3 regions of the Pseudomonas sp. Marseille-Q7302 genome follow, and region 2 is predicted to be linked to each of the others. Evidence: riboswitches for the same ligand, from Rfam matches in the RefSeq annotation. Region 2 holds a riboswitch; each other region holds the start of a gene.
What was found. A riboswitch is a leader RNA that binds a small molecule or an ion and turns the genes downstream of it on or off. The one in region 2 is predicted to bind cobalamin.
Positions count from the first base shown of each region.

Region 1 (9,789 bases), 890 kb from region 2:
ATGCCAGTCCAGCAGCCGCGCAGGTGAGAGGCGCTGCCCAGTAGGGTTGTTGGGGTTGACCACCACCAGTACGTCCAGCTGGTTGAGCCCGGTCGCGATCTGCTCCTCGCTCCACGCCAGCACCTCGTGGCCGGCGCGACGCCAGGCCAGGGCGTGCTCGGCATAACAGGGCGCCAGCACCCCGACTCGCGAAGGCGCGCGCAAGACAGGCAGCGCCTGGATGGCAGCCTGGGAACCAGCCACTGGCAACAGCGCGGACGCACGATAGTAGCTGCAGGCGGCGTCCACCAGGCCGTCATCGGGCTCGGGCAGGCGCGCCCAGGCACTGGCGGGAATCTCGGGCAATGGCCAGGGCCAGGGGGCCAGTCCGGTAGACAGGTCCAGCCAGTCGGCTAGGGGGATATCGTAGGTGCGCGCCGCGCGCCGTAGTCGACCGCCGTGCTCAAGCAAGCAGCAGTCCTCCCAGGGCGATCAGCAAGGTCCACACCCAGGCGCCGCGTCGTACCAGCTGGAGGGCACGGGTGATGGCCAGGAAGGTAGGGGCCGGACCGCGACCCAACAACGGACGCTCGTGCCATTCGCCGTGGTAGCGAGCAGCGCCGCCCAGGCTCACCCCCAGGGCCCCGGCGCCGGCGGCCATCACCGGGCCAGCGTTGGGGCTGTCCCACAGCGGCGCCTGGGAGCGCCAGCTTTCGATGGCGCTCCAGAAGCGGCCAAGACCGGCATAGGTCAGGGCGACCAGACGCGCGGGAATATAGTTGAGCACATCGTCCAGGCGCGCCGCAGCCCAACCGAAACGCTCCAGGCGTGGGGTACGGTAGCCCCACATGGCGTCCAGGGTATTGGCCAGGCGATAGAGCACCACGCCCGGCGCGCCGAGCAGGGCGAACCAGAACAACGCGGCGAAGACGGCGTCGCTGCCATTCTCCAGTACGGATTCGGTGGCGGCGCGGGCCACAGCGGTTTCGTCCAGCTCGCCCGTCTCCCGACTGACGAGGTAGCCGACCCGGCGCCGCGCCTCGGGCAGGTTGTTGCGTTGCAGGGCACGTGCCACCGGCTCGGCGTGCTCGCCCAGGCTGCGCAGTCCCACCGCCAGATACAGTGCCAGAGGCTGGATGATCCAGGCCAGCCAGCCGATCTGGCAGAGCAAGGCGGTGAGCAGCACCCAGGGCAGCACGGCCAGGCTCCAGGCCATCACCCCATGACTGCGCCAGCCACGGCCACCGGGGTTGAAGCGCGCTTCGAGGCTGTCGGCGTAGCGGCCGAACAGCACCAGGGGATGGGCCCGCCGGGGTTCGCCGAGCAGCAGGTCGAGCAGCATGCCGCCGACGACCGCGAAGGCCAGCATCATGGCTTCTGGCCCCAACGATTCTCGAAGACCAGTTCTTCCAGCGGGCGGCCCTGACGCCAGCCCTCCTCCTCCAGCATGGGTCGCGGATAGAAGGCTTCCACCGGCCCCAGGCAGAGGATGGCCGCTGGCTGGGACCCCTCGGGCATCTCCAGCAGGGTGCGCACCGCTTCCGGGTCGAACAGCGAGACCCAACCCATGCCCAGGCCTTCGCAACGCGCGGCCAGCCAGAGATTCTGGATGGCGCAGGAGAGCGAGGCCAGGTCCATCTCCGGCAGGGTACGGCGGCCGAAGATATGGGCTTCGCGCCCGTCCATCAGGGCAGCGACCAGCACCTCGGCGCAGTCGAGAATGCCCTGCACCTTGAGCTTCATGAAGTCATCGCTGCGCTCGCCGAGGGCTTCGGCGGTGGCGCAGCGCTCTTCCTCCACCAGCTCGTGCAGGCGCTGGCGCAAGACCGGATCGCTGATGCGCAGAAAGCGCCAGGGCTGCATCAGCCCGACGCTGGGGGCCTGGTGGGCGGCACCCAGCAGGCGGGCCAGTTGTTCGGGAGGCACCTCGCCACCGCAGAAATGGCGCATGTCGCGGCGCTCGGCGATGGCTCGGTAGACGGCGGCTTGTTCGGCAGGGGTATAGGGTGTCGTGGTCACGGCTTGAACATCGCGGCGGCCGCGGCGGGTGCCGACGGCATGTAGAAGTGAATATAGCTGGCGGTGAGGCGACCGTCTCGATAGACCGCCTCGGCCACCGCCTTACCATTGGGGCACAGACCCCGCGCCCAGGGTGCCTCGGGCGACTCCAGCGCGGAATGATGGTAGGTGTGGCCGCGCAAGGTGCCCTGCGCGAACTCCACCGACTGCAGGGCCAGGGCGGTCAGCCGGGCCTGCATCCGTGCGCTGCCCGGCAAGAGACCGAGCATGGCGGCGGACTCACCGGCCTTGTCGGTCAGCTCCTGAAGCAGATAGAGCATGCCACCGCACTCGGCGAGGATCGGCTTGCCGGCGGCATGGTGAGCGCGAATGGCAGCGCGCATGCCAAGGTTATTGGACAGCGCCTGCAGGTGCAGCTCGGGATAGCCGCCCGGCAGATAGAGGCTGTCCGCTTCCGGCAGCGTCGAGTCGGCGAGCACGGAAAAGAATTGCAGCTCGGCGCCCAGGGCGCGCAGCAAGTCCAGGTTGGCCTGGTAGAGAAACGCCAGGGCCGCATCGCGGGCCACGCCAATGCGCACCCCGGCCAGCAGCGGTTCGACCGGCGTCGGCTCCGGCGCGGCGAAGGCCACTGGCGGCGGCAATTCGATGTCGGAGCTGGCGGCCAGGGCATCGGCCGCCATGTCCAGGCGGCGATCCAGGTCGGTGACCTCGTCGGCCTGGATCAGCCCCAGGTGGCGACTGGGCAGCTCGATGCCGGCATCTCTTGGCAGGCTGCCAAAGAAGGTCATGCCCTCCGGCAGGCTGCCGCGGATCAGCTGCGTCTGCCGCGGGCTGCCACTGCGATTGGCCAGCACACCGGCGAACGGCAGGCTCGGCCGATAGTGGGCCAGGCCATAGGCCAGGGCACCAAAGGTCTGCGCCAGGCCCGCGGCGTCGATCACCCCCAGCACCGGTACGCCGAAGCGCTCGGCCAGGTCCGCCGCCGACGGCTGCCCGTCGAACAGCCCCATGACGCCTTCGATGAGGATGAGGTCCGCCTCCGCCGCCGCTTCCCACAGCAGGCGCCGACTCTCGGCCTCGCCGATCATCCACAGATCGAGCTGGTAGACCGGGGCGCCACTGGCACGGGCGAGGATCATCGGATCGAGAAAATCCGGGCCGCACTTGAACACCCGCACCCGCCGACCCTGGCGTGCATGCAACCGGGCCAGGGCGGCGGTGACGCTGGTCTTGCCCTGACCGGAGGCCGGGGCGGCGATCAGCAGCGCCGGGCAGTGCCGCGGTTCGCCTACCATTCGATGCCCTGCTGGGCGCGGACGCCGGCCTGGAAGGCATGCTTGACCAGACTCATGTCGGTCACGGTGTCGGCGGCTTCGATCAGGGCCGGCGGCGCGCCGCGGCCAGTCACCACCACATGCTGGTGCGCCGGGCGCCCGGCGAGATCGGCCAGCACCTGGTCGACCTCCAGATAGCCATGCTTGAAGGCGATGTTGAGTTCGTCTAGCAGCACCAGGCCGATGGCCGGATCGCGCAAGAGCTCCACTGCCACCGCCCAGGCCGCGGCCGCCGACTGCAGGTCGCGGGCACGATCCTGGGTGTCCCAGGTGAAACCCTCGCCCATGACGTGGTAACGCACCTCGTCGGGGAAGCGCCTGAAGAAGAGTTGCTCGCCGGTGTCGCGGCGGCCCTTGATGAATTGCACCACGCCGACCTGCATGCCGTGGCCGAGGGCGCGTGCCGCCATGCCGAAGGCGGAGCTGCTCTTGCCCTTGCCGATGCCGGTGTGCACCAGCAGCAGGCCGCGTTCGTCCTGGGCATCGGCGATCCGGGCGTCGATCACCGCCTTCTTGCGCACCATGCGCGCGCGATGGCGCTCGTCACGCTCGGGGCTGTTCGAATCAGGGGTGTCGGTCATGGCGGTTCTCCGGGTGCGGGCGCGACGGAGAAACGGGCAGAGACGCCGCCCGCGCAAGGCAGGTGGCGACGCCGCACGACGCCCTCCGCATCGCCGAGATGAACGCAAGCGTGGCCGGTCTCCGGGCTGGTGAGTCGATACCCTCGGGCACCCGCTGCGCCCCTTCCCGGCCGGGGCCAGTGGGTCTCGCGCAGCTGCTACTCAACTACCGTTGCGGGGGCAGCGCCGGCTCGACCGGCTTCCCTGTTTCACCCCGGCTCAAACGGGGCACCACGTGCAAGGGCGCAGGGTACGGACTACCCGAGAGAGCGTCAATCGATCGCGCGGGCCGAACTCGGCGGCCGGCGGCCGGGTCCACCCTTAGCACCCCACTGCCAGGAGATACCCATGACCGAATCCTCCCTCGCTGCCTGCATCAAGGCCTGCCTCGACTGCGCGGCCGCGTGCGAAACCTGCGCCAGCGCCTGTCTGGGTGAAGCCAATCTGGACATGATGCGCGATTGCGTGCGCCTGGATCGTGACTGCGCCGACGCCTGCCGTCTGGCCGCCACTTTCATGCAGCGCGGCAGCGATCGCCTGGCCGAAGCCTGTGCCCTCTGCGTGGCGACCTGCCGCGCCTGCGCCGCCGAATGCGGCAAGCACAAGGCCGACCACTGCCAGGCTTGCGCCCAGGCCTGTGAAGCCTGCGCCGATGCCTGCGCAGCCATGGCCGCCTGAGCCCCTTACCGCGTTGATACCCGCCCGATCCGGTCCGGCCGCTGACGCAGCGCCGGATGCAGGGCGGTGCCCAGGCCCGGTGCGGTTGGCGGTAGCAGCCAGCCCTGCTCCAGTACCGGCAGCTCGGTGACCAGCTCACGATAGAAGCCCGCCAGATAGGCTCGCACCACTTCCTGAAAGATGGCATTGGCTGAGGCCAACCCCAGATGCAGCGAGGCCATCAGCACCACCGGTCCGGTGCAATCGTGCGGGGCGATGGGCTTCTGATAGGCCTCGGCCAAGGTGGCGATCTTGCGTGCCTCGCTCAACCCACCGCACCAGGACAGGTCCACCATCACATAGTCCAGCGCATCGGCCGCCAGCAGATCGCGGAAGGCACCGCGCATCGCCAGGGTCTCGCTGCCGCAGACCGGAATGCCCGCCAGCCGCCGGAAATCCGCCAACCCCTGAACGTGATCCATCTTGATCGGATCTTCCGCCCAGAAGATGTTGTAGTCCTTGAGTGCTCGGGCGATCTGCAGGGCGCAGGTCGGATTCCACAAGGAATGGAATTCGCACATCACCTCGATGCCATCGCCGACCGCCTCCCTGATGCGCGCAAAGGGCTCCAGACCCTGGCGCAAGTCGGTGCTGGATAGATACTGGCCGCCACTGGCCAGGGCGAAGGCATCGAAGGGCCAGATCTTCATGGCGGCAAACCCTTCGTCCATCAGGCTCTGGGCCAGTTCGCCCGGGTTTTCCACCGCCGCCACCTGATCATCGTAGCGACCGGCCACGCGGGCCTCGCCCTTGGCGATCAGCCGGCGCTGCTCACCACCGGTATTGAAGTTGGGACTGGCGCAGGTGTTGTAGGCGCGCATCCGCTCATGGACCTGGCCACCCAGCAGCTGATGGATCGGCACGCCCATAGCCTGGCCGAACAGGTCCCAGAGGGCGATATCCAGCGCCGAAGCCGCTCGGGTTTCCACGCCGCTGCCGTTGAAGCCCAGATAGCCACGCAGCAGCGCCCGGCTGTGGGCTTCGATCTGCAGGGGATCGCGACCCAATAGCAGTGGCGCGCAAAGCGAGTGTATCTGCGCCTCCACCGCTTCGGCGCCGCGAAAGGTCTCACCCAGACCGACCAGGCCACTGTCGGTGTGGATCTCCACCCAGAGCAGATTGGGCAGTTGCGTGAGCCTCATGGTTTCAATGCGAGTGATGCGCACGGCGCCTCCTCTAGCGAGGTCCGTGGACCTGATTGAGCAGCGTTTCGCCCCGACGCAGGCGTTCGATGTTGGCGGCGATGAAGGCATAGCGGCGCGCGAACAGCCCGTGGGTCCAACCCGAGACATGCGGCGTGCAGACGGCATTGGGCAGTTCTTCGAAGCGATGCCGTGCGGGTGCCACGAGATCGCCTTCGCCACTGGGGTAGCGGTACCAGACGTCCAGGTACGCCTTGGCGATGCGCCGGTCGGCGAGCGCCTGATAGAGGGCGGCTTCTTCCACCACCGCCGCCCGTGCCAGGTTCAGCAGCACGGCCTCCGGCCGCATGGCGGCGAACTGGGCAGCGCCGAAACAGCCCCGGGTGGTCTCGTCCAGCGGACAGGCCAGCACTACGTAATCGGCCAGGCCCAGAGCCTCGTTCAGCGCCTCGGGCGCAAGGGCAGCATCGGCCCCGGCGGGCACCCGGCCGTCGCGGGCACTACGGGTGATGGCCAGGATGCGCATGCCGAAGGCCCGCGCCCGCTGCGCCACCGCCTGGCCGATCCTGCCGAAACCCAGGATCGCCAGGGTCCTGCCCTGCAACTCACCACGCGGCTGGCGCCCCAGATAGGCATGGGTCCAACGCTCGCTGGCGAAGGCCGCCTGGGCCTCACCCAGGCGCACCTCATGATCCAGCAGGCAGGCCAGGGCGTATTCGGCCATGGGAATCTCGTGCTCGAAGACGTTGCAGACGCGACAGTCCGCTGCCAGCACTCCGAAATCGATGCCATCTAGACCAGCGCCAGGTACCTGCAGCAGCCGTACCCTGGGCGCCCGCGTTGAACGCTGCAGACGCATGGCGACCAGAACATCGGCGTCCTCGATTCGCTCGTCCCAGGTGGCTGACTTATGGGCTTCCCGCGGCAAGGTAATAAAGGTGGCCGGGCCGACCAGGTCCCTGGCAAGCGCCTCCTGGTGCGTGGCGGCTTCACCAATCATCACGATCTTCATCCGGCTCCTCCTCTGCTGAGCGAAAATGGTACCGCTACCATTTCAATCACCCTAGCGCCCAACAAGTCGTCTGACAACCGCCACCTGTCCTTAGGCGCTACCGCGCTCGATCCACTCGACACCCAGGTCGCGCTGCTGTGGCTCTCCATCACTACCCGCCAGACGGGCCAACAACAATTCCGCTGCCGTGTGCCCCAAGGCCGTGGCATCCACCCGTATCGTGGTCAAGGCAGGCAGGGTATGGGCCGCGAAGGCCATGTCGCCGAAACCGATCACCGCCACGTCGCCGGGCACCGCCAGCCCCTGCGCCAGGGCCTCGGTCAGCACGCCATGGGCCAGGGTGTCGGAGGTGCAGACCACGAGCAGCGGCCGCACCTTGGTTTGGGCGAGCAGCTGGCACAGGGCTTGGCGCCCCTGCTCCAGGCTGGGCAGGCCGGTGAATAGCGCCGGCGCCGTCTCGGCGATGCCGAGGGTGGCCAGGGCCCGACTCAGGCACAGACGTCGCCGGGTACCGCGGGGGTCGTCCACCGCCACCTGGGCGACCTGGGCATAACCACCAGCGTTAGCCCGCTCGGCCAGCAGCGCGCCCACTGCCTCATGGTCAAACCCCACCCCCTGATCGATGGGCTCCGCGCTGAGATCCCAGGTCTCCACCACCGGTACGCCCGCCGCCTGGAGCCGGGCACGGCTGGCCGGCGTGTGATCAACGCCGGTCAGGATCAGGCCATCCGGCCGCCGGCTGAGAATGGTCGCCAGCAGCGCCTCTTCATGCTCGGGATCGTGGCCAGTGACGCCCAGCAACACCTGATACCCGGCCTGAGCCAGTCGCTCGGCCACCGCCTGGTAGCTGTCGGCGAACAGCGGATTGGTCAGCATGGGCACCAGCACCGCCACCAATCGACTGCGATTGGAGGCCAAGGCCCCAGCCACCAGGTTGGGCATGTAGCCGCTTGCTGCTATGGCGGCCAGTACCCGCTCACGGGTGGCCGCCTTGACGCTTGCGGGCGCGTTCACCACCCGCGAGACGGTGATCGGTGCGACGCCGGCCAGGCTGGCCACGTCGCGGATGGTCACGCTACCGGAGCGGCTTCTCGTCTTGCCCGTCATCCTTCCACCCCTGCGCGCTCTGGTCGCAGCCAAAACCGTCATGCTAACCGCCCCTCCCGGCGGTCACCATTGGCATTACCGACCAACGCCAGGGATAATGCCTGCCCTTTCATCGATATCCAGGCCTTCGCCATGACCGATACCAACCAAGATCCCCGTTTGAGCCGCATGAAGCGTCGCCTGCGCAAGAAGCAGTACCTGGGCGAGTTCCAGGAGCTTGCCTTCGAAATCAAGGTGAGCTTCAAGAACGAACTCAGCGAAGACGATCTGGACACCTTCCTGGGTGACTTCATCGACTACGTCGAAGAGCGCAAGCTGGACTACATCGGCGGTTTCGACAACGCCTGGGTCGAAGGCACCATCATGGCCAACAAGCGCTACACCTCGCCCACCGAGGAAGACCGTACCGCCCTGCTGGACTGGCTCAAGGCCCGCGCCGAAGTCGGCGAAGCCAACGCCTCCGACCTGCATGACGCCTGGCACCACGACGGCGAAGTCTAAAAGAGGGTTCAAGGCTGCTGCGCGTGGCTGGCAGGCCTTGAACTAGCCTTTAGACAGTATTGCTGGATAGCTTGGCGCCCGTTGCGGTCGTAAAGGGGAATCCGTTGGAAACCAGGTCCTCATGACGACCCTTCTGCAAATCTCCGATACTCACTTCGGCACCGAGCAACCTGCCGTGGTCGCGGCCCTGGAAGCCCATGTCCGCGAACACGGCGCCGATGTCCTCATCCTCTCGGGGGACATCACCCAGCGCGCCCGGCGCGAGCAATTCGCCGCCGCCAAGGTGTTCGTCGAACGCCTGGAAAGCTACGGCATCCCACGCACCCTGGTGATCCCGGGCAACCACGACCTGCCGTTGTACAACGTCTTCGCCCGTTTCCTGACGCCCTATGGCAACTATCGCCGCCATTTCGGTGGGGATCTGGAGCCCAGTTTCGAGAACGACGAGCTGCTGCTGGTGGGCCTCAACACCACCGCTCCGCAGCGCCACAAGGACGGTGCGGTGAGCACCGCACAGATCGAGCGCGTGGCCGAGCGCCTGCGCCGCGCCGGGCCGGACAAGCTGCGCATCGTCATCGCCCATCAGCCCTTTGGCGCCCTCGAACTCAGCGACCTCAGCAACCTGCAGCATAACGCCGACCACGCCCTCGCCACCTGGGCCGATGCCGGTCTGGACCTGGTGATGGGTGGCCACATCCACCTGCCCTATGTGCTGCCGCTGAGCCGGCAATACCCCACCCTGCCCCGCGAGGTCTGGATCGTCCAGGCCGGCACCGCCCTCTCCTCTCGGGTGCGCGGTACCTCGCCCAATTCCTTCAATCGCCTGCTGGTCGGTGAAGGCGCCGAAAAAACCGCCGAGGTGGAGCGCTGGGATTTCCAGGGCGATCGCTTCGTCGTGGGTGAACGCCACGACCTGCGCTGGCAGGCCGCTCAGGACGCCCTGGCGGAGACCTGAGGCCGGCAGCAGGGGCGCCAATGCGCGCTCCTGCGCACTTCCGGCAACGGAAATTGATTCAAGCTGTTGAAGCGGCTGGCAGACTCAGGGCGCCGCGTAGTCTTAGGACTTTCCGGCAAGAGTGGCCCTCATGGAATCTCTCACGCAATCGCTGCTTGGCTTCATCGAAACCCATCAGGCCTGGGCGCCGCTGATCGTCGGCCTGCTCGCCTTTGGCGAATCCCTGGTGCTGCTGGGCGTCTTCATTCCGGCTACGGCGCTGATGCTGGTGGTCGGCGGCCTGGCTGGCTCAGGGGTCCTCTCGCCAGTGCCGCTGGTGCTGGCCGCCATCGTTGGCGCGATCCTTGGCGACATCTGCTCCTACATCATCGGCCGTTGGCTCGGGCCCAGCATCGTCCACCGG
Region 1 is NZ_CBCOPK010000001.1:1,696,191-1,705,979, reverse strand. Features, by position in the region: gene cobD (threonine-phosphate decarboxylase CobD) at 1-450, opposite strand, end outside; gene cbiB (adenosylcobinamide-phosphate synthase CbiB) at 443-1,351, opposite strand; gene bluB (5,6-dimethylbenzimidazole synthase) at 1,348-1,998, opposite strand; gene ACWPW1_RS07810 (cobyrinate a,c-diamide synthase) at 1,995-3,293, opposite strand; gene cobO (cob(I)yrinic acid a,c-diamide adenosyltransferase) at 3,287-3,913, opposite strand; cobalamin riboswitch at 4,009-4,203, opposite strand; gene ACWPW1_RS07800 (four-helix bundle copper-binding protein) at 4,301-4,630, shown strand; gene ACWPW1_RS07795 (mandelate racemase/muconate lactonizing enzyme family protein) at 4,636-5,835, opposite strand; gene ACWPW1_RS07790 (2-hydroxyacid dehydrogenase) at 5,846-6,823, opposite strand; gene ACWPW1_RS07785 (LacI family DNA-binding transcriptional regulator) at 6,914-7,930, opposite strand; gene ACWPW1_RS07780 (YggL 50S ribosome-binding family protein) at 8,063-8,431, shown strand; gene ACWPW1_RS07775 (metallophosphoesterase family protein) at 8,553-9,386, shown strand; gene ACWPW1_RS07770 (DedA family protein) at 9,517-9,789, shown strand, end outside.
Region 1: linked by a shared signal. The riboswitch ahead of cobO (cob(I)yrinic acid a,c-diamide adenosyltransferase) and the one ahead of cobW (cobalamin biosynthesis protein CobW) in region 2 are both predicted to bind cobalamin.

Region 2 (9,789 bases):
GATGCGCCAGCCCGCCTGACGCCGGGCCTGGTCGGCCTCGATGCCGGCCGCTTCCAGCGCGGCCCGCTCCCGCCGCACCTGGGCGGCCAGGGGATTGAGGTCGTCCGGTTCGTCCAGCGCGGCGACAGCCTGGATCGCGGCATCGAACAACCGCACCAGGCCACCGAAGGCATCGCGGAAGAAGCCGGAGATACGCAGGGTGACATCCACCCGCGGTCGATCCAGCAGTGACAGTGGCAGGATCTCGAAGTCTTCGACCCGGGCGCTGCCGGTCTGCCACACCGGGCGCACGCCGAGCAGCGCCATGGCCTGGGCGATGTCATCGCCGCCGGTTCTCATGGTCGCCGTCCCCCAGACGGAAAGGCCCAGCTGGCGCAGGTGATCGCCCTCCTCCTGTAGATGGCGCTCCAGCAGCAGGTTGGCCGACTGCCAGCCAAGTCGCCAGGCCGTCATGCTTGGCAGGTTGCGCACGTCCACGGAGAAGAAATTACGCCCGGTGGGCAGCACGTCCAGTCGGCCGCGACTCGGCGCCCCACTGGGCCCGGCCGGGACGAAGCGACCGCCCAGAGCGGCCAGCAGGCCGCCGATTTCCGCAGGGCCACAGCCATCCAGGGCCGGTGCCACCTGCGCGACCAGCTGCTCCAGCACCGGGTGGGTCGCCGGCAGGTCGGCCAATGCCAAGGGCAGTGGTTCGCCATCCACCATCGCGGCGACCAGGGCGAGCGCGAGCAGCTCAAGACGCTCGCGGGTGTCGCCCCGGGTGCGCCAGGGTTCCGCGGAAAGCGCGGCAAGGCACGCCGGACGGTCGCCCTGCCAGGGCTCGCCAAGATCGGCGGCCAGAGGATCGAACGCCAGCTGCAGATCCTTGGCCAGGGCACGCAGCAGGCTGGCGTTGCCGCCCTGGGCGTCGCCGCGAGGAATGCGCAGCAGGGCCACCAGGGTGTCGCGGCGCAGCTGGCCGGTCGGGGATTCGCCGAACACGTGCAGGCCATCGCGGATCTGGGATTCCTTGAGGTCGCAGAGATAGGCGTCCAGCTGCGGCAACCAGCTGTCGGGGTCATCGGTAATGACCAAGCCCAGCTCGCGGTCCAGGGCAGTCTCGCGCACCAGCTGCAGGATCTCGGCGCGCAGCTCGGTGGCCCGGCGCAGATCCAGCAGGCTGGCGTCGTAGTATTCGTCGGCCAGGCGTTCCAGGTCACGCAGCGGGCCATAGCTCTCGGCCCGGGTCAGCGGCGGCATCAGGTGATCGATGATCACCGCCTGGGTACGACGCTTGGCCTGAGCACCCTCGCCCGGATCGTTGACGATGAAGGGATAGACGTTGGGCAGCGGCCCGAGGATGGCGTCCGGCCAACACTCCTGCGACATGCCCACGCCCTTGCCCGGCAGCCATTCCAGGTTGCCGTGCTTGCCCAGGTGGACCACCGCCTGCGCCCCATAGGCCTCGCGCAGCCAGAAGTAGAAGGCCAGGTAGCCGTGGGGCGGGACCAGCGACGGGTCATGATAGACCGCAGCGGGATCGACGTCATAGCCGCGGGCCGGCTGGATGCCGACGAAGGTCAGGCCGAAGCGCACCCCGGCCACCATCAGCCGGCCACGCCGCTGCATGGGATCGGCCTCGGGCGGCCCCCAGCGCTCGGTCACCGCCTGCTGCAGGCTCGGCGGCAACTGGCCAAATAACGCCTGGTAGTCGTCCAACGCCAGGCTCTGCAACGCTGGGCGCAGATCGCGCAGGGCACTGTCGTTGGTGACGCCACCGAGCAGGCGCTCGATCAGCGCAGTACCGCTCTCCGGCAGATTGGCCACCGGGTAGCCGGCCGCCTGCAAGGCCTCCAGCACCTTGAGGGCCGCCGCCGGGGTATCCAGGCCTACGCCGTTGCCGATGCGACCATCGCGGGTCGGATAATTGGCCAGGATCAGGGCGATGCGCTTGTCCGCCGGCGGGCGCCGCGCCAACTCGACCCAGTTGCGCGCCAGGCGGGCGACGAAGGTCATGCGCTCCTCGTCGGCCTGGTAGTTGACCACGTCGCTCTGGCTGCGCTCGCAGCGCCAGGCCAGACCCTTGAAGCTGATCGGCCGGGTGATGATGCGCCCATCCAGCTCTGGCAGGGCGATGTGCATGGCCAGGTCGCGGGCGCCCAGGCCCTGGGGATTCTCCAGCCAGCGCTCGCGGTTGTCCTGGGCACAGATGGCCTGGAGCACCGGCACCGGTCGGCGGAAAGGAGCCAGGTTAGGCCGCTCCGGACTGGATTGAGCGAAGCCGGTGGTATTGAGGATCAGCGCGGTACCGGTCTCATCCACCAGCCGCTCCACTTCCGTCAGGCAAGCGGATTCCTTGAGACTGGCCACGGCGATAGGCAGCGGATTCAGTCGCTGGGCCTGCAGTTGCTGGCAGAAGACATCAACGAAAGCCGTGTTGGCCGACTGCAGATGGGTGCGATAGAACAATAGCGCCGCCGTCGGCCAATCCGGCTGCCAGCGTTGGCGCCAGCCATCGAGGCCAAGGCCTTCGGGCTGGTACACCGCCACGCGCGGTAATTCTCGTGGCGCCTCGTGAGTGTAGCTGGCACCCAGGCATTCGGCGGCCAGGCAATGGAGAAAATCCCGGGCATTCGTCAGACCGCCTTGGCGCAGATAGCGCCACAATCGATCGGCCAGCTCGGGCGCGACCGTACCCAGGGCCATCAGCTCCGGATCAGGGCGATCGCAACCCGGTACCGCGATCAGGGTCAGACCCCGTGCGGCCAGCTCGGCGAGACGTTCCATGCCATAGCGCCAATACCCCTGGCCGCCGTGCAGGGAGATGAACACCACCCGCGCCTGGCTCAGCACCTCCTCGACATAGAGATCCACCGAGGCGTGGTTTTGCAGCTGCATGGGGTTGGCCAGGCGCAGGCTGGGATAGCCGTCATCCAGAGTGCGGGTGGCCTCGGCCAGGAGCGCCAGATGCGAGTCGCCACTGCAGAGGACGACGATTTCACCCGGCGTCTGCGCCAGGTGGGCAATGCCATCGTCCGGGACGAAACCGCCCGGCTGGGTACGCAGCAGATGCATCTAGGTTCAGGCCACCGCAGCGCGCAGCTGAGCGGTGATCGCCGCCTGGTCCAGCTCCTGGCCGATCAGCACCAGTTGAGTGCGACGGGGTTCCGCCGCCTGCCAGGCCCGGTCGAAATGCTTGTCGAAACGGGTGCCGACTCCCTGTACCAGCAGGCGCAGCGGCTTGCCGGCAATGGCGGCGAAGCCCTTCACCCGCAGCACGCCATGGCGCTTGACCACCTCGGTCAGCGCTGCCAGCAGGGTTGCTTCGGCGACCTCGGGCAATTCGACACCAAAGGAGTCGAATTCGTCATGATCGTGGTCTTCATGCCCCTCGAGGTCGTGGTGGGTCGGACGGCTGTCGATATGGGCCTCGGACTCGGCCTGCAGCCCCAGCAGCACCGACAACGGCAGCACGCCGCGACTGGCTTCCACCACCTTGACCGCCGGCGGCAATTCCTCGGTCACCTCGGCGCGGACCCGGGCCAGCGCCTCGGCATCCAGGCCGTCGGCCTTGTTGAGGATCACCAGGTCGGCGCTGGCCAGCTGGTCTTCGAACAGCTCATGCAGCGGCGACTCGTGGTCCAGGTTGGGATCCTGGCGGCGCTGGACGTCCACCTGCTCGGGGTGGGCGGCGAAGGTGCCGGCAGCCACCGCCGGACTGTCGACCACGGTGATCACCGCGTCCACGGTGCAGGCGTTGCGGATCTCCGGCCACTGGAAGGCCTGCACCAGCGGCTTGGGCAAGGCCAGGCCGCTGGTCTCGATGAGGATGTGGTCGATGTCGCCACGACGCGCCACCAGCTCCTTCATGACCGGGAAGAATTCTTCCTGCACGGTGCAGCAGAGGCAGCCGTTGGCCAGTTCGAAGACTCGACCCTGGGCTTCTTCTTCGGTGCAGCCGATGCTGCACTGACGGAGGATCTCCCCGTCGATGCCCAGTTCGCCGAATTCATTGACGATCACCGCGATGCGGCGGCCTTCGGCATGGTCGAGCATGTGGCGCAACAGGGTGGTCTTGCCGGAGCCGAGGAAGCCGGTGACGATGGTGACGGGGGTCTTGGCCAGGGTTTTCATGGGCTGCCCTTAGGTGAAATGCGAGAAAAGGCGGGCAGGCATGCCGGACGCTCGCACGCTGGCGAGGCCCTGGTGGCAGCCCGGATCACCCCGCCCGGTTGCGTATGGAAAACTAGCGAGGCAGGTCTCCTGGCTCACGGCGCCCGACTCCGGCCTTCCCGCGTGAGCAGTGGCCTTAGAGCTTGTTCATGATTTCGCGAGCTAGAGTCAAACAAGGCGAAGATGCTTAAGGAAGCGGATCGGACTCGCGCTCGAGTTTACGAATGGTAAATGAGCATTCCGAAAGCATCTTCAACGCAGTTGATCGACGCGCAGCACATTATGAACAGGCTCTGTGGAGAGGCTGAAGATGCCGCTTACAGTTGCGGGGGCAGCCGCGGTGTCGCACCGCGTTCCCTTTCAAGCTCTTGCGGACAAGAGCACCTCGAAGCCCGACAGGCTACGAGTGCCCCGCCGGGGTGTCAATCGGACAGGCTTGACCGTCGGACGACCCGCGTGGTCTGCTCGACCCTGCTTCAGGTGTCGCGACTCCGCCATGGGTCGCGGTGAAACGGGAAGCCGGTCCAAGTCCGGCACTGCCCCCGCAACGGTAGACGAGCGCAGGATCACGATGCCACCCGGCCGGCAAGCTTGGGGAAGGCGATCCTGGTAGTCGTACGGGAATGCGATCTTGAGCGAGCCCGCGCACGGCAAGACGAAACCTTCGTAGCAAGCGTCATTTACAGGGTGTAGATGAGCCTTGCGGAGAAGGATTCGACAACGCCGGGCCGAGCGCTGCCAAGCCCGCCCCCGCAAGACCCTCGTGAGTCCGGAGACCGGCCTGTCGCTTTCAAGCAACCCGCGGTGGGCGGTCGTGCTGGACGGCGGCTGCCTACCGGCCCGCTGCCTAGGCGCGTCCCTGCCGCTTCGACTCCGAGGCCTCGTCATGACCGCTGCCCGCTCCACCACCGCCCTGCCCCAGACCAGTACCCGCACCCAACGCCTGACGGCCACCCTGCTCGCCTGCCTGTTTGGCCTGGGCCTGGTGTTCCTGGCCGGCTTTTCCCATGTCGAGGCCCTGCACAACGGCGCCCACGACACCCGCCACAGCGAAGGCTTCCCCTGCCACTAAGAGGAGATCGGCATGTTTCAGCGTATCGCCTTCAGTGCCGGCGTGGCCGGCCTGCTCGCCGCCCTTCTGCTGAGCGTCCTGCAGAGCCTCTGGCTGACCCCGCTCATCCTTCAGGCGGAAACCTATGAGGTACAGGTCGAGGCACCGGTCATGACGGAGCAGCATGAGCACGGCGCAGAAGCCTGGTCGCCGGAAGACGGCTGGCCACGCACCCTGGCCACCTTTGGCGGCAACCTGGTGGTGGCTGTGGGCTTCGGCCTGGTCCTGGCGGGCCTGTTCAATCTGCGCACGCCGCACCGAACCTACCAGGGCCTGCTGTGGGGACTGGCTGGCTATGCCACCTTCTGCCTCGCGCCCAGCCTCGGCCTGCCACCGGAACTGCCAGGGACCGCCGCAGCCGACCTGACCCTAAGGCAAACCTGGTGGATCGGCACCGCTGGGGCCACCGCGTCCGCCCTCGCCCTGCTGGTCTTCGCCCGCCATCCCGGCTACAAGATCATCGCTCTGGGTCTGCTGGTATTGCCGCATGTGCTAGGTGCGCCCCAGCCCATCGAGCATTCCAGCCTGGCACCGCACGAGCTGCAGCGGCACTTCCAGATCGCCGTGCTGGCGAGCAATCTGCCGTTCTGGCTGTTGCTGGGACTGGCCTGCAGCTGGCTGTTTCGCCGTCAGGGTGCTTCGCACCCATGAAACGGGTTCTGGGCCTGGGCTGTCGGCGGGGCTGCTCGCTGGACGAACTCGCCGAACTGGCGCAGTCGGTGTTGCAGGAAGCCGAGTGCGAAATCACCGCCCTGACGGCCCTGGCCACGGTGGAAAGTCGACTGGAAGAAGGGGCCTTATGCGCCCTCGCCGAGCGCTGGCACCTGCCACTGCTCGGTTTCACGGCGGCGCAGTTGGCCCAGCAGGTCGGCGTCCTTTCACCCAGCGTTGTCGCGCTGGAACACACCGGTAGCTCGAGCATTGCCGAGGCCGCGGCATTGAGGGCGGCTGGCGAAGGTGCCCGATTGCGCGTGAGCAAGCGCAAGAGCGCGGCCGCCACGGCGGCCCTGGCCTATTCCTGAGGCGCCACTTCGGCGTCGGCGCCACTGATCCGGGCGCGGACATGGATGGGGCTGAAGGCTTCGTTCTGGACCAGCTCCACCAGGGATTCCTTGACCAGTTCGAGGATGGCCATGAAGGTCACCACCACACCGAGACGGCCTTCTTCCTGGGTGAACAGGGCGACGAAGGGCACGAAGGCGCCGTCCTTGAGTCGCTCCAGCACCTGGCTCATCCGCTCGCGGGTAGACAGCACCTCACGGGTCACCTGGTGGCTCTCGAAGAGATCCGCCCGGCGCAGCACCTCGCCCATGGCCAGCAGCAGCTCGCCCAGTTCGACCTCGGGCAACAGTTTGCGCGCACGCGCCTCGGGCGCCGGCAAAGTGGGTACCACGAAGTTACGCCCCTCGCGCGGCAGGTCATCGAGATCCTCGGCGGCCTTCTTGAAGCGTTCGTACTCCTGCAGCCGGCGAATCAGTTCGGCGCGCGGATCCTCTTCCTCGGCTTCCAGGCCTTCGGCACGGGGCAACAGCATGCGCGACTTGATCTCCGCCAGCATGGCTGCCATCAGCAGGTACTCGGCGGCCAGTTCCAGCTGCACCGCCTTCATCAACTCGACATAGCTCATGTACTGCCGGGTAATCTCGGCGACGGGGATGTCGAGGATGTCGATGTTCTGCTTGCGGATCAGATAGAGCAGCAGGTCCAGCGGACCTTCGAAGGCTTCGAGAAAGACCTCCAGCGCATCCGGCGGGATATAGAGGTCCTGGGGCAGCTCGGTGAAGGCCTCGCCATACACCAGCGCCAGGCGCAGCTGCTCGGGTTCGAGCAGCTGGGGATCCAGGGCCTCGCTCATGCTTCGATCATGAAGGGCGTGGGATCACCGGCACCGACACGGATCACCTCGGGCTCGTCGTCGGCCAGGCTGATAACGGTGGACGGCTGCAAGCCACCGGGTCCGCCTTCGATCACCAGGTCGACGAAGTGGTCGAGGCGCTCGCGGATTTCCCAGGCATCGCCGAGGGCGTCCTCATCCCCGGGAAGAATCAGGCTCACGCTCATCAGCGGCTCGCCCAGCGCTTCCAGCAGCGCCAGGGTGATGGGATGCTGGGGCACCCGAACACCAATGGTGCGCCGCTTGGGATGCAGCAGCATCCGCGGCACCTCGCGGGTAGCGTTGAGGATGAAGGTATAGGGCCCGGGCGTATAGGCCTTGAGCAGGCGGAAAGCGCTGGTATCCACCTTGGCATAGATGCCGAGCTCCGAGAGATCGCAGCACACCAGGGTGAAGTTGTGCTTGTCGTCGAGCTGGCGGATGCGGCGAATCCGCTCCACGGCACTCTTCTCGCCGATTCGGCAGCCCAGCGCATAGGACGAATCGGTGGGATAGGCGATGACACCACCGGACTGGATGATTTCCACGGCCTGACGAATCAGCCGCGGCTGGGGATTCTGCGGATGAATCTCGATGAACTGGCTCATTGGGGTTCCCGATTCTGAGGGTACAGCGGTTGACTGAAGCGCGCCCAGAGGGGCGGCAGATCTTCGGGCAACGGACGGTACATGCCCAGGTCCGACCAATCGGCTGGCGCATGGAAATCGCTGCCCGCACTCACCATCAGACCAAATTCCCGCGCCAGAATTGCCAGGGTGCCGACCTGCTCGGCCGGCTGTATGCCGTTGACCACCTCGATGGCATGGCCGCCACCGGTGACGAATTCGCCGATCAGCTTGCGCAGCTTGGTGCGCGTGAAGCCATACGCCAGGGGGTGCGCCAGGCTGATCCAGGCCTTGGCGCCCTTCAGGGTGGCCAGGGTATCGGCCAGGGTCGGCCAGTGCTGCTTGACGTCGCCGAGCTTGCCGCCGCCCAGCCACTTGCGAAAGGCGTCGCCTCGGTCTTGGACAAGACCGGCCTGTACCAGGTATTCGGCGAAGTGGGGTCGTGCCGGCGCGTTGCGACTATCACCCAGCGCCAACTGCACCGCCCGGGCGCCTTCCAGAGTGCCGGGCATGCCCTTGGCCGCCAGCCGCCGGTCGATTTCCCGGGCACGCTCCCAGCGTCCTTCGTGCAAGGCTTCCAGGGCGGCGTTCAGCGCCGGCGCTTCGGGATCGAAGTTGTAGCCCAGCACATGCAAGGTCGCCCCGCCCCAGGTACAGGACATCTCGATCCCGGAGAGCAGGCGAAGACCCAGGCCATCCGCCGCTTCCAGCGCTTCGGCGTAACCGTCCAGGGTGTCATGATCGGTGATGGCCAGCAGCTGTACCCCGCGCTCATGAGCCCTTCTGACGACCTCGGCGGGCGCGAAGGCGCCGTCCGACGCAGTGGTATGACAGTGCAGGTCGATACGCATGGGCTTTCTCCTTCGGCTTCATCGGGTATTATGCCGCGATGCACTGCTATCGGCTGCGTTAATGAAACAATTCATCGACTTCATTCCCCTCCTGCTGTTCTTCCTGGTCTACAAGCTCGATCCGCGTCCGGTTGAATTCGCCGGGCACGCCTTCACCCTGGGCGGCATCTTCAGTGCCACCGCGGTGTTGATCATTGCCTCTCTGGTGGTCTACGGCGTGATCTACGCGACCCAGCGCCGGCTGGAGAAGAGCCAGTGGCTGACCCTGATCGCCTGCCTGGTATTTGGCGGCATGACCCTGGCGTTCCACAGCGAGACCTTTCTCAAGTGGAAGGCGCCGGTGGTGAACTGGCTGTTCGCCCTCGCCTTCCTCGGCAGTCAGTTCATTGGCGACAAACCGCTGATCCAGCGCATGCTGGGCCACGCGGTGCGCTTGCCCGCGCCGATCTGGACGCGCCTGAACATCGCCTGGATCATCTTTTTCATCGTCTGCGGCTGCGCGAATCTCTATGTGGCCTTCACCTACGAAAGCTTCTGGGTCGACTTCAAGGTCTTCGGCAGCCTGGCGATGACCCTGGTATTCATGCTCGGTCAGGGCCTCTATCTGGCGCGCCATCTGCAACCGATGGATGAACCGCGAGATTGATCCCATGAGTCAGATTCTGCTGATCGACGACGATCAGGAGCTGTGCGAGCTGCTCGGCGCCTGGCTGAAACAGGAAGGCTTCGAGGTCACCGCCTGCCACGCCGGCAGCGACGCGCGCATCCAGTTGCGCGACGCGACGCCGGACGTCGTGGTGCTGGACGTGATGCTGCCCGACGGCAGCGGCCTGGAATTGCTCAAGCAGCTGCGCAGCGATCATCCGCAACTGCCGGTACTGATGCTGTCGGGGCGTGGCGAACCACTGGACCGGATCCTCGGCCTGGAGCTGGGCGCCGACGACTACCTGGCCAAACCCTGCGATCCGCGCGAACTCACCGCACGCCTGAGGGCCATCCTCAGGCGCAGCCATCCGGCCCAGCCGGCAGCACGCCTACAACTGGGCGACCTGTCGCTGAGCCTGGCACGGGGCGTGGCCAACATCGGCGAAACCGAGATCACCCTCACCCTCACCGAGAGTCGCATCCTCGAAGCCCTGCTACGCCAGCCCGGAGAACCCCTGGAGAAGCAGGCCC
Region 2 is NZ_CBCOPK010000001.1:2,585,613-2,595,401, forward strand. Features, by position in the region: gene cobN (cobaltochelatase subunit CobN) at 1-3,054, opposite strand, end outside; gene cobW (cobalamin biosynthesis protein CobW) at 3,061-4,113, opposite strand; cobalamin riboswitch at 4,216-4,555, opposite strand; cobalamin riboswitch at 4,614-4,951, shown strand; gene ACWPW1_RS12155 (CbtB domain-containing protein) at 5,039-5,224, shown strand; gene ACWPW1_RS12160 (CbtA family protein) at 5,237-5,914, shown strand; gene ACWPW1_RS12165 (cobalamin biosynthesis protein) at 5,911-6,285, shown strand; gene ACWPW1_RS12170 (segregation and condensation protein A) at 6,276-7,004, opposite strand; gene ACWPW1_RS12175 (L-threonylcarbamoyladenylate synthase) at 7,115-7,744, opposite strand; gene ACWPW1_RS12180 (PHP domain-containing protein) at 7,741-8,613, opposite strand; gene ACWPW1_RS12185 (septation protein A) at 8,675-9,259, shown strand; gene ACWPW1_RS12190 (response regulator transcription factor) at 9,264-9,789, shown strand, end outside.

Region 3 (9,789 bases), 1.7 Mb from region 2:
TGGACGTGGTCCCGGCCATCACCACCAGTGGTGAGCTGAGATTCGGCACCTGCCTGCTCGATCCACCGGCCGGCTATGCCCTGGCCGACGTCGACGTGGCCAAGCACCGGGTGGCCGATCTGCTGGCCGGCGCCCCGGTACGCATCGAAGGCGAGGCGCCCTGGCTGGATGAGGTGCCCCTGGCCCGCGACCCCGCTGCGCACCAGCGCATCCTGGTCTCGCCGCTGGCCAGTGCCGATGACCACACCCTGCTCATCCATCCCCGCGCCGTGCTGGTGGCGGTACGCGCCGATGCCAGCGCCGCCGCCGTCACCGAACTGCTTGCCAGCACCGGCTATGCGCCAGGTGCCGTGGCGGTGCTGCTGGCGCGGGCGGAAGACATGGCCGCGCCCGGCCTGGTCGAGCTCAGCCAGGCGCTGGATGTGCCGTTGAGATTCGTCGACGCCAACACGCCGGACTTCGCCCTGACGACGGTGGAACGGGCCCAGGAGCGGGGCATCGCCCTGCACCTGCATGACCGGCCCCTGGACGCCGAGAACCTCGGCCAGCGCCGTGGCCGCCTCAGCGTGGTGGGCCTCGGCCCGGGCGCGGCCGAGCTCATGGCACCGGTGGTGCGCCGCGCTCTGGACCAGGCCCAGGACGTACTCGGCTACGCCACCTACGTGCAAATGGCCGGTCCCTTGCGTCCGGACCAGCTGGCCCACGCCAGCGACAACCGTGAAGAATTGCAGCGTGCCCGCCATGCCTTCGAGCTGGCTGCCAGCGGGCGCCAGGTAGTCATGGTGTCGTCCGGCGATCCGGGTGTCTTCGCCATGGCCGCCGCGGTGCTGGAGGTGCTGGAAGGCGCCGATGATCCGCGCTGGGCGGCGGTGGAGCTGGAGATCCTGCCGGGCATCACCGCGGCCATGGCCAGCGCTGCCCTGGCCGGGGCGCCCCTGGGCCACGACTTCTGCCTGATCTCCCTGTCCGACAACCTCAAGCCCTGGGCGGTGATCGAGCAGCGCCTGCGCCAGGCCGCGGCAGCGGACCTGGCCATGGCCTTCTACAACCCCATCTCCAAGGCTCGCCCGCACCAGCTGGAGCGCGCGCTGGACGTGCTGCGCAGCTGCCGTTCGGCGACCACCCCGGTGATCCTCGGCCGCGATGTCGGCCGTCCCGGCGGGGGGCTCGAATACACCAGCCTCGGCGCCCTGCGCAGCGACATGGTGGATTCACGCACCCTGGTGATCCTCGGCTCCAGCCATACCCGGCGCTTTCCGCGGGCCGATGGCGGCGAATGGGTCTATACGCCGCGCTGGTATGATCCGGAATTGTTATAAAGTAACATTTAATGCTTGAATCCTGGTCGTCGCTGGCCCACCCTCGGCGACCCTTCCTATTCCCTGGCGGGAAGCCGGTGAGAGTCCGGCGCGGTCGCGCCACTGTGAGCTTCGTAAGAAGCGAGCCAGACCTCGCCAGGGGACATCCATCATCCACAAGGGACGCGTCATCCCAAGGAGAGTCCATGCTTCGCCGTCTTTCACCGCTGCTCGCCGCCGGCCTGCTATCCGTTTCCGCCCTTAGCGCCCAGGCCGCCACGACCTATCCGCTGACCATCCACAACTGCGGCCGTGACCTGGTCTTCGAGCGCGCGCCCCAGCGCCTGGTCAGTCTGGGCCAGGCCAGTACCGAGTTGCTCTTGCGCCTGGGCGTGGGCTCGCGCCTGGTGGGTACCGGGGTCTGGTTCGGCGGCCTGCCGAAAGACCTGCAGGAGGAGGGCAAGGGCATTCCGCGCCTGGCCGACAACGCTCCCAGCTTCGAAGCCGTGGTCGGTACCCGGCCGGACCTGGTGGCGGCGCAGTACACCTATCACGTCGGACCCGGCGGCGAGGTGGCGGACTTCCCCCGCTTCGCCAAGCTGGGTATCGCCGCTTATGTGGCGCCCAGCGATTGCGAGGGCAAGGCGGTGACCGCTGATTCCAACAGCGACGGCAGCCGCAGCGCGCCCTTCGACATGAACCTGGTGACCCGCGAGGCCCAGGAACTGGCGGCCATTCTCGATGTGCAGCCGGTTGGCAAGCAGTTGGTTGCCGAGCTGGATCACCGCATCGCCGCCGCTGGCGAGCAGGCCAAGGCGGCCGGGGTCCAGGGGCGTTCGGTGCTGTTCTGGTTTTCCAGTCCACGCCTGGAAGGCGATCCCTGGGTCGCTGGCAACCTGGGCGCACCCGCTTGGATCGCCCGCGCCTTGGGCCTGCGCAACGTGGTCGACAGCGCCGAGGAATGGCCGGCGGTGAGCTGGGAGCGCATCGCCAGTCTGGACCCTGACTATATCGTCGTGGCGCGCATGGACCGCCGTCTCTATCCTGCCGATGACGTCGACAAGAAGCTGGCCTTCCTGCGCAGCGACCCCCTGACCCGCGAATTGCGCGCCGTGCGCGAGAACCACCTGCTGGTGGTGGACGCCCCGACCCTCAATCCCTCGTTGCGGGTGGTGGACAGCGTCGAGACCCTGGCCGCCGACCTAGCCAAGCCGCAACCATGAGCCTGCCCCTGGCAGCCGAAGGGGCCCGGCCCTGGCGCTGGCTGCTGGGCCTGGCCGCCGTGCTGGCGCTGGCGGCGAGCGTGGTGCTGGCGGCGTCCTTCGGCGAGATGCCGATCGCGCCCCTGACCAGCCTGCAGGCCATCGCCAACGGCCTCGGCCTGGGGCCCTATCCGGTGGAGCGCATTGTCCAGGGCATCGTCTGGGAGTACCGCCTCAGTCGTGCCCTGGTGGCGGCCTGCTGTGGCGCGGGCCTGGCGGTCTCCGGCGCCATTCTCCAGGCGCTGTTGCGCAACGCCCTGGCCGAACCCTATGTGCTGGGGCTTTCGGCGGGGGCCTCCACCGGCGCGGTGCTGGTAATGCTGCTGGGCGTCGGCGGCGGGGTGCTCGGGGTCTCGCTCGGCGCCTTTCTCGGCGCGGTGCTGGCCTTCGCCGTGGTGTTGCCGTTTCTGGGCGGCGGTGGCAGCACCCGCATCATCCTCGCCGGAGTGGCCGCTTCCCAGCTGTTCAATGCCCTGACCGCCTATATCGTTGCCACCGCAGCCAATGCCGAGCAGGCGCGCAGCGTCATGTTCTGGCTGCTCGGCAGCCTGGCCGGGGTGCGCTGGCCAGACGTCTGGCTGGCCGCCGGGGTGGTGCTCGCCGGGCTGCTGGTGTGCCTGGCCTGTGCCCGGGCGTTGGATGCCTTCGCCTTTGGCGAAGACGCCGCCGCCAGCCTTGGCGTGGCAGTGGGACCGCTGCGTCTCCTGTTGCTGGCGGTCACCGGCCTGATCACCGCCTGCCTGGTTAGCCTGGTGGGCGCGGTGGGCTTCGTCGGCCTGGTGATCCCCCATGTGGCGCGCTTTCTGGTCGGTCCGGGGCATGGGCGCCTGCTGCCGACCTGCGCCCTGATCGGCGCCCTGTTCATGGTGCTGGCCGACATCGTCGCCCGTACCCTGGTGGCCAAGCAGACCCTGCCCATCGGCGTGGTCACCGCCCTGGTCGGCGCGCCGGCCTTCGCCTTCATCCTCTATCGCGCACGGGAGGTCCGATGAGTCTCGCCGCGCGCGACGTCGCCTGGAGCGCCGGCGGCCAGCCGATCCTCCGCGGGGTCACGCTGGCGGTACCGCCCGGTGGGGTGCTCGGGCTGCTCGGCCCCAACGGCTCGGGCAAGTCCAGCCTGCTGCGGCTGCTGGCCGGGCTGCGCCGGCCGGAGGAGGGCAGGGTCAGCCTCGACGAGACGCCCCTGCAGGACCTGCGCCGGCGCGACCTGGCGCGCCGGGTAGCCCTGGTGGAGCAGCAGGCCGGTACCGAAGCTGATCTCTCGGTAGCCGAGGTGGTGCGCCTGGGCCGTACGCCCCATCGGGGCCTGCTCGATGCCTGGAGCGCCCGCGATGCCGAGGTCTGCCAGCGGGCCCTGGCCCAGGTAGGCCTGGTCGACAAGGCTGCCCGCCGCTGGCACAGCCTCTCCGGTGGCGAACGCCAGCGCGCCCAGATCGCTCGCGCCCTGGCCCAGCAACCCAGCGAACTCCTGCTGGACGAACCCACCAACCACCTCGATATCCAGCACCAGCTGGAGATCCTCGACCTGGTGCGCCGGCTGCCGGCCACCTGCGTGCTGGCCATCCACGACCTGAACCTCGCCGCGTTGTTCTGCGACCGCCTGGCGGTGCTCAAAGACGGCCAGCTGGTGGCCGAAGGCGCGCCTGCCGAGGTGCTGACGGCCGAGCTGATCCAGCAGGTCTGGGGGGTAAGGGCGCAGGTGGCGCTGGACGGCCCCGATGATCGGCCGACGATCCGCTATCGACTGGCCTGACGCCGCCGCACCGGGCCGGCCCGCTCTTCGATCACCCGCCGCAGCGCCGGGCGCCCGCCCAGCAGGAACACCAGTTCCGCGACGATGAACAGCGGGCCGATGGCTAGGCCGGCGATATCGTCGAAAAAGGCCGGCTTGCGTCCCTCGTAGTGGTGGCCGACGAACTGGATCGCCCAGCCGACCAGGAACAGACCCAGCCCCCAGGTCAGCCAGACGCCCGTGGCCTGGGCTGCCAGCGCGGCACCCAGCCAAATGGCAAGACCGAGCAGGCCGCTCATCAGCAGCCCCAGCGGCCGATCCAGGCGCAGATAGAAGATCGCCACCGCGCCAGCGACCGGCAGTGCAGGGGACAGTGGCCAGCCAGCGAGCGTGAATACGGGGCGGGACAGCAGGATGGCCACCGCCAGCATGATCAGCAGGATGCCGGGGAAGTGGCTGGCGATGTTGCGCGGATCGCGGTGGTAGCTTGCGTAGTGGCTGAGATGATCTTCCAGGGTTTTCATCGACAGGCATCCAGGCGGCTGGCGTGAAGCCTCAGCATGCCTCTGGACGAGCGCTTTCGTCTGCGGGGGCGAGAAGAAATGCGATTGCGATAATCGCCCCCTCGCTCGATAATCGATCAAAAGCCTGCCGAGGACCGGTTCGATGGACGATAACCGCACCGCTCACGCCACGGGCCTGCCGCCGCTGGCCGCGCCGCCCATCATCGCCTCACCAGCCAAGCGCATCGAAGCCTTTACCGGCGACCCGAATTTCATGACCTCCCTGGCCCGCGGCCTCGCGGTCATCCATGCCTTCCAGGAACGCAAGCGCCAGCTGACCATCGCCCAGATCAGCCATCGCACCGAGATCCCTCGCGCCGCCGTGCGCCGCTGCCTGCACACCCTGATGAAGCTCGGCTACGTCACCACCGACGGTCGCACCTATTCGCTGCTGCCCAAGGTGCTGACCCTGGGGCACGCCTATCTGTCGTCCACGCCGCTGGCGGTCACCGCCCAGCCGGTGCTCGACCGCCTGAGCGAGCAGCTGCATGAAGCCTGCTCCATGGCCACCCTGGAGGGCGACGAGATCCTCTACATCGCCCGCTCGGCCACGCCGCAGCGGCTGATCTCGGTGGACCTCAGCGTCGGCAGCCGGCTGCCGGCCTATTGCACCTCCATGGGCCGCATCCTGCTCGCCGCCCTTGACGATGCGGCGCTGCACGACTATCTGGAGCACGCCGATCTGCAGGCCAAGACCAGCCGCACCCTCTACCAGCCACCGGCGCTCATCGAGTGCCTGGGCCAGGTACGTCAGCAGGGCTACGTGATCGTCGACCAGGAACTGGAAGTGGGCCTGAGGTCCCTGGCGGTACCCTTGCGCGACGCCGCTGGCCAGGTACTGGCGGCACTCAACGTCGGCACCCACGCCAGCCGGGTCAGCCGCCAGGAGCTGGAGACGCGGTTCCTGCCGGTGCTGCTGGCAGCCAGCCAGGAATTGAGTACTCGGCTGTTTCACTAGCGAATCCGGTCGATTATCGGCCATGTCTCCGATAATCGAATTGTCAGCTGTTCGGGGTTGGGCTTAACGTCGGCGCAGTGGCGCACTACGCCGATAACAACAACACGAGCAGACCACCATGACGCAAACCCTCGCAGGCGCCGTGCCCCTGGCCGACCATCCGGCCACGGCGACAGCCGGCACCCTGGACGTCCAGCAGTTCATCAATCGCCAGGCACTGTCCGCCTACCAGTGGCGCATCGTCGCCCTGTGCTTTCTGATCGTCTTCCTCGATGGCCTGGACACCGCTGCCATGGGTTTCATCGCCCCGGCGCTGTCGGTGGAGTGGGGCATTCCGCGGGCCAGCCTCGGCCCGGTGATGAGCGCCGCCCTGGGTGGCATGGTCTTTGGCGCCCTGGGCTCCGGTCCGCTGGCCGACCGCTTCGGCCGCAAGGGCGTGCTGGTGGTCGCCACCTTCCTCTTTGGCGGCTTCAGCCTGCTGTCGGCCTTCAGCGCCAACCTCGAACAGCTGGTGATCCTGAGATTCCTCACCGGGTTGGGCCTCGGCGCCGCCATGCCCAACGCCACCACGCTGCTCTCGGAGTACACCCCGGAACGCCTCAAGTCGCTGCTGGTGACCAGCATGTTCTGCGGCTTCAACCTGGGCATGGCCGGCGGCGGCTTCGTCTCGGCCTGGATGATCCCGGCCTATGGCTGGCACAGCCTGCTGGTGCTGGGCGGGGTACTGCCCCTGGCGCTGGCCGTGGTGCTGCTGCTCTGGCTGCCGGAATCGGCGCGCTACCTGGTGGTGCACGGCAAGAGCGCCGAGCGCATCCGCCGGGTACTGGCGCCCATCGGTCGCGAAGCCGCCGAAGCACGGCACTTCATGGTGCCCGAGCAAAAGTCGGTCAAGACCGGCAACGTCTTCGCGGTGATTTTCAACCGCAGCTACAGCGCCGGCACCCTGCTGCTGTGGCTGACCTATTTCATGGGCCTGGTGATCGTCTATCTGCTCACCAGCTGGCTGCCGACGCTGATGCGCGACGCCGGTGCCAGCCTGGAGCAGGCCGCCCTGATCGGCGCGCTGTTCCAGTTCGGCGGGGTACTCAGCGCGGTGTTCGTCGGCTGGGCCATGGACAGGTTCAACCCGCACAAGGTCATCGGCCTGTTCTATGCCCTGGCCGGGATCTTCGCCTACTGCGTCGGCCAGAGCCTGGGCCAGGTCGCCCTGGTGGCCACCCTGGTGCTGGTGGCCGGCATGTGCATCAACGGTGCCCAGTCGGCCATGCCGTCGCTGGCAGCGCGCTACTACCCAACCCATGGCCGCGCCACCGGGGTGTCCTGGATGCTCGGCATCGGCCGCTTCGGCGCCATCACCGGTGCCTGGATGGGCGCGACCCTGCTGGGCCTGGGCTGGACCTTCACCCAGGTGCTCACCGCGCTGCTCCTGCCGGCCGGTCTCGCCGCCCTGGCGGTGCTGATCAAGGGGGTGGTCAGTCATGCCGACGCGACCTGAAGCGCAATAAAGTGGTTAGGCGCTAGGCTAGCCGCAGGGCCTAGCGCCAGAGTGAGCTTAATCCAGGCTTTCTAGCCAAGCCTCTACCCGGGCGTGTCGGTCTGCAGGTGACAGAGTAGGCACGCCGTCTTTGACCAGCGCCTTGCGATCGCCTGTATGAGGATTTGCGGCATAGGTGCGAATGGATGGCCTTACCTGTGGATTCGCCCGCCAGCCCAGATTGAAAGCGGCGAGCTTGGGAAACCACTCTTGCGAGCTATAGGGCAGGTGGTCATGGATCCACCAGGCGAGGGGCGTCCAGTCCTTGTACCAAGGACTTTCTTCTTGCTCAAAGCCCTTTAGCAGTGCCGGCACCACGATGCACACACTGGCGCCCAGGTAACCGTCCGTATCCGGCAGGTCCCAGATGTGATGAGCAGCGTTCGCCTCGTTGCTGGCGCAGTTGTACTGGTTGCCTTTCTCCGCCCCCTTGGCATTGACTGCCGCGCTGCGATATCCCGAACGGATAGCGATCCGGCCGAAGCGCGCCTGCAAGGGCTCCAGCAGTCGTTCGCACAACTGGGTACCCGCCTCGATGGCTAGATCCGGTCGCTCAGGTACGTTGGGTATGCCTTCGACTTGACTGATTTCGGAGTAAAGGAAGTCGCGCATGAAGAAGTGCTGGGATAGCCGTTTCCGTCCAAATTCTTCGAGGGCTTTAACCGAGTTGGGTGTTTTCACTGCTCGTCCTTGAATAGGCCAATTCACTTTGGGTTTCCTAGCCGTCACCAGTCTAGGCTCTGGTTTGCTGGTAGACGTACGGTAACTGTGGAACAGCATAAGCCTTTGATATTGGCGCTACATCTCAGGCGCTGCGTTATTGCTATTCAGGATTTGAGCGCCATTCCCTCTCTGGCTAGGCGCAGGCGCTGCCACCGCGTAAAGTTGCACCCTTTGCATGCGCCGCAGTCATCCGTCTAGAGCGGGTGCAGATGTCCAAGGGGTTCCATGAAAGGTTTCGCTCGCAGCGGGCAGTGGGCTGTCCGGCTGGTAACGCTTATCGCTTGCTTTCTGATTGCTCCGGCTTTCGCCGAGACCCGCCAGGTCACCGATGTCCTCGGGCGCACGGTGACTATCGAGGCGCCAGCCAAGCGCGTGGTGCTGGGCTTCCACTATGGCGACTACCTGGCGGTTGGGGGCGAGCATGCCTTCGACGCCGTGGTCGGTGTTTCCCGCGGCGCCTGGGAGCGCAAGGTGCCGGCCAACTGGGCGCTCAACGTCGCCCACCGGCCATCCCTGGCCACCCTTCCCGATGTGGGGGAAACGGAAAACAATAGTTTTTCCGTCGAGAAGGTGCTCGCCCTCAAGCCGGATCTGGTGGTGCTGGCCGCCTGGCAGCTCCAGGCGCTGGACAGCGAGGTCAAGCGCCTCGAACAGCTCGGCATCCCGGTGGTGGCGATCGACTACAACGCCCAGACCCTGGAACGCCATCTGGCCTCCACCCGCTTGCTCGGCATCATCACCGGCCAGGAGGCACGGGCCACCGAACTGGCCAATTTCTACGCCAAGGTGGTGGAAGACATCCAGACCCGTATCGCGGCGGCCCATCGCCCGCGGCCGCGAGTCTATGCCGAGTTCGGCAACAAGGGCCCGGCCGAGTACTCCTTCACCTATGGCCGCAACATGTGGGGCGCCATGGTGACCCTGGCCGGCGGTGACAACATCGCCGCGCCCTTCATCCAGTGGTGGGGAGTGATGAATCCGGAGCAGGTGCTCATGGCCCAGCCGGAGGTCATCTTCATCTCCGGGCGTGAGGACAACAGCAATCCCACTGCCTTGCCCATGGGCCCCGGCGTCAGCGCCGACGATGCCCGCAGTCACCTGCGCGCCTTCATGCAGCGGCCGGGCTGGAGCAATCTGCCGGCCATCCGCGACGGTCGTCTCTATGGCGTCTACCAGGGTGCCTCGCGCAGCCTGGAGGACTTCGCCATGCTGCAGTTCATCGCCAAGCAGCTCTATCCGGATCTGTTCCAGGACGTGGATCCGATGGCCAACTATCGCGAGTACTACCGCCGCTACATGCCGATCCAGCCCCAGGGCACCTTCGCCATAGGCCTGAACCCATGAGCACCTCTTCGCTCTCCAGCCACGCGGACGCCATCGCCGAGCAGCGCGCCCGCGAACGTCGTCGCTGGCGTGCCTGCGGGGTGTTCCTGGCCCTGACCCTGGCGGGTCTGGTGCTGGACATCGCCACCGGTCCTTCGCTTCTTTCGCCGCTGGAGGTGCTCAAGTCCCTGACCGGCCTGGGTGAGCGCCAGCCGATGACCGACGCCATCGTCCGCGACCTGCGCCTGCCCATCGCCCTGATGGCCCTGGCAGTGGGCGCCGCCCTCGGCGCCGGCGGAGCGCAGATGCAGACGCTGCTCAACAACCCCATGGCCAGCCCCTATACCCTGGGTATGGCCGCCGCCGCGGGCTGTGGCGCCGCCCTCAGCCTGGCGC
Region 3 is NZ_CBCOPK010000001.1:4,331,652-4,341,440, reverse strand. Features, by position in the region: gene cobJ (precorrin-3B C(17)-methyltransferase) at 1-1,319, shown strand, start outside; cobalamin riboswitch at 1,326-1,473, shown strand; gene ACWPW1_RS20220 (ABC transporter substrate-binding protein) at 1,505-2,521, shown strand; gene ACWPW1_RS20215 (FecCD family ABC transporter permease) at 2,518-3,552, shown strand; gene ACWPW1_RS20210 (ABC transporter ATP-binding protein) at 3,549-4,313, shown strand; gene ACWPW1_RS20205 (Mpo1 family 2-hydroxy fatty acid dioxygenase) at 4,298-4,816, opposite strand; gene ACWPW1_RS20200 (IclR family transcriptional regulator domain-containing protein) at 4,959-5,813, shown strand; gene ACWPW1_RS20195 (MFS transporter) at 5,932-7,308, shown strand; gene ACWPW1_RS20190 (peptidase M15) at 7,366-8,028, opposite strand; gene ACWPW1_RS20185 (ABC transporter substrate-binding protein) at 8,296-9,414, shown strand; gene ACWPW1_RS20180 (iron ABC transporter permease) at 9,411-9,789, shown strand, end outside.
Region 3: linked by a shared signal. The riboswitch ahead of ACWPW1_RS20220 (ABC transporter substrate-binding protein) and the one ahead of cobW (cobalamin biosynthesis protein CobW) in region 2 are both predicted to bind cobalamin.